2 linked regions of the Roseibium sp. Sym1 genome follow. The protein of the gene in region 2 interacts with the protein of the main gene of each other region in a pairwise test. Links are inferred from orthologs where the notes say so. Each region holds a gene or a part of one and is shown on either strand. Other genes may lie near its edges.

Region 1 (2,913 bases), 4.2 Mb from region 2 along the record:
CCGCCCAGTTTGGCTGATGGACGAACCGACGTCGGCCCTGGACAAGGCTTCCGAGGGTCAACTTCTTGGCTTCATGGACGCACACCTGGCGGCTGGCGGACTGATCGTGACCGCGACCCACACCGACCTGCCCCTGTCCAGAACCAAGGTGCTGCATCTGCAGGCCGGGGAACCGTCGCTGCAGCCTGCCGGGGAGCTCCAGTCATGACTTCCTCCTGGATCCTTGCCCTGTTTCAGCGCGACCTGCGCCTCGCCGTCCGGGTGGGCGGCAGCGCGCTGGTCGGCGTCCTCTTTTTCCTGGCCGTTGTCACGGTGATCCCTTTCGGCGTCGGCCCGGATCTCAACCTGCTGGCCCGCATCGGACCCGCCATCCTGTGGATCGGCGCCCTGCTGGCAACGCTGCTGGGCCTGGACCGGCTGTTTCAGGCGGACCGCGACGACGGCACGCTGGACCTGATGCTGATGGCCGGCCGGCCTCTCGAAGTGGTCGTCCTGATCAAGTGCCTGGCACACTGGGTCGCCACCGGCCTGCCGCTCGTGGTCGCCGCACCGCTGCTCGGCATCTTCCTCAATCTCGATCCCGTCGCCATGGGTGCTGTCACGCTGACGCTGCTGGTGGGCACGCCAGCGCTGACCCTGATCGGCGCCATCGGCGCCTCGCTGACGGTGTCGCTCCGCCGAGGCGGCCTGCTCCTGGCCGTGCTGGTGGTTCCCCTGGCGATTCCGGTGCTGATTTTCGGGGTCAGCTCTGCGGACGCGGCCCTGCATGACCCGGTACCGTTCCTGACACCGTTCCTGATCCTGTGCGCCCTGTCGCTGATTGCCGCGGTTGTCGGCCCGGTCGCGTCCGCCATGGCCCTCAGGTTTTCCGCCGAATGAGACGGAATTGACCAAACGCAATGCGGCGCTGCGGCAGACTGGTGCATTGATGCGGACAACGCTCTAGATTAGAACGGTTCCATGGCAATCTGGGATTACGCAAATCCGACGCGGTTCATGAGGCTGGCAGATCTGGTTCTGCCCTGGCTGATAGGCCTGTGCGTCCTCGCTTTCGCTGCCGGCCTCTACATGGGTTTCTTCGTGTCGCCGGAAGACTATCAACAGGGTGACACGGTCCGGATCATGTACATCCACGTGCCCGCCGCCTGGCTGAGCATGATGTGCTATTCCATCATGGCGCTGTCATCGCTCGGCACCCTGGTCTGGAAACACCCGCTCGCGGACGTTTCCGCCAAATGCGCCGCGCCGATCGGCGCCGCCTTCACCTTCATGGCGCTGGTGACCGGCTCGCTCTGGGGCAAACCCATGTGGGGCACATACTGGGTCTGGGATGCGCGCCTGACCTCGGTGCTCGTACTCCTGATCATGTATCTCGGCCTGATGACGCTTTGGCGGACGATGGACGACCCGATAAAAGCCGGCAAGGCCGCGGCGGTTCTGACGCTGGTCGGTGCGCTCAACCTGCCGATCATCAAGTTCTCGGTCGACTGGTGGAACACCTTGCACCAGCCCGCCAGTGTCATGCGCATGGACGGACCGACCATTCACCCGGACCTGCTGTGGCCGCTTATGGTGATGGCCGTGGCCTTTACGCTCCTGTTTTTCGTGCTGCACCTGATGGCCATGCGCAACGAAATCCTGCGCCGGCGGGTGCGTGCGCTGCGTCTGCGCGCAGCCAGTGCCGCGAGCCCCGGTACGGCGGCCGCAACTGCCCAGCCCGCGGAGTAACACCATGGACCTCGGACCTCACGCCGGTTTCATCATCATGTCCTACGGGCTGTGCCTTGCGACGGTGCTGGCCCTGATCGCCTGGGTGCGCATCGACAAGGCGGTCCAGGAAAAGGCCCTGAAGGACCTCGCCGCGCAAGGTATTTCCCGGGCGCGTCCGGACGGCAAGGATCAACAACACCCATGACCACCCCCGACACCGGCGCTGACGCGCAAAACGGCTCTGGGAACGGGACCGGCAAACGAAGGTTTCCGGTTCTGGTCCTGCTGCCACTGGTGGTCTTCGCCGCCCTGGCCGCCCTGTTTCTGTTCCAGCTGACGCTGGGTGGCGACCCGCAGAAAATTCCTTCCGCGCTGATCAACAAGCCGGCACCCGATTTCAGCCTGCCGCCCGTGGAAGGCCTTTCCGCCGATGGCAAGCCGGTGCCCGGTTTCGGCCGTGAAGACCTCACGGGCAAGGTGTCCGTCGTCAACGTGTTCGCATCCTGGTGTGTGCCCTGCCGCCAGGAACATCCGCTGCTGGAGGAGCTCGCCACGGTCGACGGCATCCAGCTCGTCGGTATCAATTACAAGGACAAGCCGGAAAATGCCCGCCGTTTCCTGGGAAGCCTTGGAAATCCGTACGACCTGATCGGCGCGGATTCAGGCGGGCGGACAGCGATCGAGTGGGGTGTCTATGGTGTGCCGGAGACCTTTATCGTCGATGCCGACGGCATGATCCGCTACAAGTTCATCGGCCCGCTCAGCCCGACATCCTACCGCGATGTCTTCATGCCGGAACTGAAGAAAGTGATGGCCGGCGGCTGACACCTGCTTGTGCGGCCGCCTCACAAATCCGCGAGATTGCCGGCAAAGCCCGAAAGTCACCGCCTCGTGACTCGCGATTGACTGTCCCATTGCATATTTTAGGGGCACTCAAACAAGGGAAAGAGCCAAATGGTGGGAATACTGTCCCGGAAAGCCCTCAGTGCTTTCCGATCCGGATGTGTTGTCGTCGCCGGAATAATCGCCTTCTCGGCCGCTTCGACAGGCGCAAACGCGCAGCCCGAGAAGGTCATCGAGCTGTTCACCAGCCAGGGCTGTTCGTCCTGCCCGCCCGCCGACCGGCTGGCCGAAAGGCTGGTCGAGCAGGAAGATGACATTCTCACCGTACTCCTGCCGGTCGACTACTGGGACTATCTCGGT
Region 2 (3,027 bases):
AACAGGATCGTCTCCCCTTTTCCGGCACCGCGACCCCCGGTCACATCAAAGCTGCCTTGCTTTTGTCCTCATTGAACGGTCTATAGTGCGGACATGATATTCTGGATGCTGATCGCCGGTCTGACGGCGCTTGCCGCCTTGTCGGTGCTTGTTCCCCTGTCACGCAAACGACGGTTGCCCGACGTGGCACCCGCACGTGCAGACGAAGCGGTGTACCGCGAACAACTGTCCGCGATCGACACGGAGCTCGAGCGCGGTCTCATCGATTCCGATACCGCCAACGCTGCCCGCACGGAAGTGGCGCGCAGGCTGCTGGCGGCCCACGACCGCGGATCGGATGTCAAGAGCGAGGGCCACAAGAGCCCGCGTTTGAGAATTGCGCAAGGTCTTGCTCTCCTTGCGCTGCCGGCCGCTGCTTTTGGACTCTATCTGCTTCTGGGGTCCCCCGATCAGCCCGACCAGCCGTTGCTTGCCCGTCTCACTGCCCCTGCCGAAGGGCAGTCTGTCGATGTCCTCGTTGCCCGCGTGGAGCGTCACCTGGCTGCCAATCCGGAGGATGGTCAGGGATGGGCCGTCGTCGCGCCGGTCTACCTGTCTCTCGGTCAGCCGAGAGAGTCCGCCAAGGCCTATTCGAATGCCATCCGTATTCTCGGAGCGCGGCCGGATTGGCTCACCGACATGGGGGAGGCCCTGACGATTGCCGAGCAGGGACTTGTGACCGCACAGGCCCGGCAGGCCTTTGAACAGGCCGTTGCTCTTGAACCGGACGCTGTAAAGCCACGGTTCTTCCTGGCAATCGCGCTCGGCCAGGAGGGGAACAAGGAGGCGGCGATCGCCGCATGGGAGTCGCTTCTGAATGGCGCCGACCCGACAGCTGCCTGGGTCCGCGCGGCCCGTCAGGAGCTTGGCCAGCTGACCGGCTCCGAACCGGCCGGAACAGAATTGCCGGGGCCGTCGCAGGAAGACATCGCTGCCGCCCGGGACATGAGTTCGGACGACCAGCAGGCGATGATACGGAACATGGTTTCCGGTCTGGCGGAGCGGCTTGAAACAGAAGGCGGTTCGGTTGAGGAATGGTCTCGCCTGATCCGTGCCTATATGGTTATGGGGGACAAGCAGGAAGCGCAACAGGCGCTCGCGGACGCACAGGCCGCATTTGCCGAAAGCCCGGCGGACTTGTCCCGGATCAAGGACATGGCCAGCCAGCTCGGTCTTTCTGGATCCTGAAGACACGTTGTTCCGGCGGGAAACGCCGGGTGTGACAGACTTGAATTTCGGACGGTGCGCAGATGACACGCAAACAAATACGGTTGACGCTAATCGGATCGGCGGGAGCGGTGCTGGCGCTCGCGCTGGGTCTGATCCTGTTTGCCCTGAATGACCAGATCGTCTTTTTCCAGAGCCCGACGGACATCACCAAACAGGCCATCCCGGCAGGACAGCGGATCCGGCTGGGCGGACTGGTCGAGGACGGTTCGGTTGTCCGCTCCGACAATGCCGAGGTGAGCTTCCGGGTGACCGACATGGAAAACACCGTTGCCGTGACGTACAAGGGGATCTTGCCGGACCTTTTCCGGGAAGGACAAGGGGTTGTGACCGAGGGGATCATCGGCCCGGACGGTGTGTTCGTGGCCGACAGCGTGCTGGCCAAACACGACGAAAACTATATTCCCAAGGAAGTGGCGGACGCACTCAAGGATCAGGGGCACTGGCAGGGCGGCGAAGAAGCCACCAACTGATGGGCGCGGACCGCCCGCTAGGGAGTTGAGGGAAGAGAATGGTAGTCGAATTCGGACACTACGCCTTGGTGCTGGCCTTTGCTTTGACGCTGGTCCAGTCGGTCTTGCCATTGTGGGGGGCTCTGACAAAGGACGACCGGCTCATGGCCGTTGCGCCTCCTGTCTCGGTGACCCTGTTTGTCCTGGTCCTCCTGTCCTTCGTGGTGCTGACAGGCGCCTATCTCAATTCCGACTTCTCGGTCTTGAACGTCGTCGAGAATTCTCACTCGGCCAAGCCGCTCCTCTACAAGTTCACCGGCGTCTGGGGCAATCACGAGGGCTCGATGCTGCTCTGGGTGCTCATTCTCGTGTTTTTCGGCGCCCTGGTCGGCCTGTTCGGCGGCAATCTTCCGGCAGACCTGCGTGCGGTGACGCTCTCGGTCCAGGGGTGGATCTCGGCCGGTTTCATCCTGTTCCTGCTGGCGACGTCGAACCCGTTTGACCGCGTTGTGAACCCGCCACTTGAAGGCGCGGACCTGAACCCGATCCTTCAGGATATCGGTCTCGCGATCCACCCGCCGCTGCTCTATGTCGGCTATGTCGGGTTTTCGATCACCTTTTCCTTCGCCGTGGCGGCACTGATCCTGGGGCGGACCGATGCGGCCTGGGCCAGGTGGGTCCGGCCCTGGACGCTGCTGGCCTGGTGTTTCCTGACGCTCGGCATCGCGATGGGCTCCTACTGGGCCTATTACGAGCTCGGCTGGGGCGGCTGGTGGTTCTGGGACCCGGTCGAAAACGCCAGCTTCATGCCGTGGCTTGCCGGCACGGCGCTGCTGCATTCCGCGATCGTCATGGAAAAGCGCGAGGCGCTCAAGGTCTGGACCGTGTTGCTGGCGATCTTCACCTTCTCGCTGTCCCTGCTCGGTACCTTCCTGGTCCGTTCCGGCGTTCTGACCTCCGTGCATGCCTTTGCGACCGACCCGGCCCGCGGCGTCTTCATTCTCGGGCTGCTCTGTTTCTTCATCGGCGGATCCCTGTCGCTCTATGCCTGGCGGGCTTCCACCCTGAAGCAGGGCGGGCTGTTCTCGCCAATCAGCCGGGAAGGGGGGCTGGTTCTGAACAACCTGTTCCTGACGGCTGCCTGTGCGGCCGTGTTCGTCGGCACCCTCTACCCGCTGGTTCTGGACGCCGTGACCGGCGAGAAGATTTCCGTCGGCGCGCCGTTTTTCAACCTGACATTCGGCCCGCTCATGGTGCCATTGCTGCTGGCCGTGCCCTTCGGGCCTGTTCTGTCCTGGAAGCGCGGCGA

The links. Proteins that work in one complex are often made in the same cells at the same time.
Region 1: the proteins of ccmE (region 2) and O6760_RS09415 interact in binary tests that used the Escherichia coli proteins (3 or more experiments, as listed by UniProt). The link is inferred for Roseibium sp. Sym1 from one-to-one orthologs.

Annotation. Positions count from the first base shown.
Region 1 is NZ_CP114786.1:2,059,681-2,062,593, reverse strand. Bases 3-2,844 are described here. They hold O6760_RS09415 (heme ABC transporter permease), read left to right. Parts: upstream 3-960; coding sequence 961-1,728; downstream 1,729-2,844. Other genes in these bases: O6760_RS09400 (DUF1223 domain-containing protein), read left to right, coding at 2,665-2,844; O6760_RS09405 (DsbE family thiol:disulfide interchange protein), read left to right, coding at 1,912-2,535; ccmD (heme exporter protein CcmD), read left to right, coding at 1,733-1,915; ccmB (heme exporter protein CcmB), read left to right, coding at 220-879; ccmA (heme ABC exporter ATP-binding protein CcmA), read left to right, coding at 3-208. Also shown: more of ccmA, read left to right, coding at 1-2; more of O6760_RS09400, read left to right, coding at 2,845-2,913. UniProt on the Escherichia coli protein: Required for the export of heme to the periplasm for the biogenesis of c-type cytochromes.
Region 2 is NZ_CP114786.1:6,238,039-6,241,065, reverse strand. What follows is about bases 59-3,014. They hold ccmE (cytochrome c maturation protein CcmE), read left to right. Parts: upstream 59-1,289; coding sequence 1,290-1,739; downstream 1,740-3,014. Other genes in these bases: O6760_RS28675 (heme lyase CcmF/NrfE family subunit), read left to right, coding at 1,778-3,014; ccmI (c-type cytochrome biogenesis protein CcmI), read left to right, coding at 94-1,227. Also shown: more of O6760_RS28675, read left to right, coding at 3,015-3,027. UniProt on the Escherichia coli protein: Heme chaperone required for the biogenesis of c-type cytochromes. Transiently binds heme delivered by CcmC and transfers the heme to apo-cytochromes in a process facilitated by CcmF and CcmH.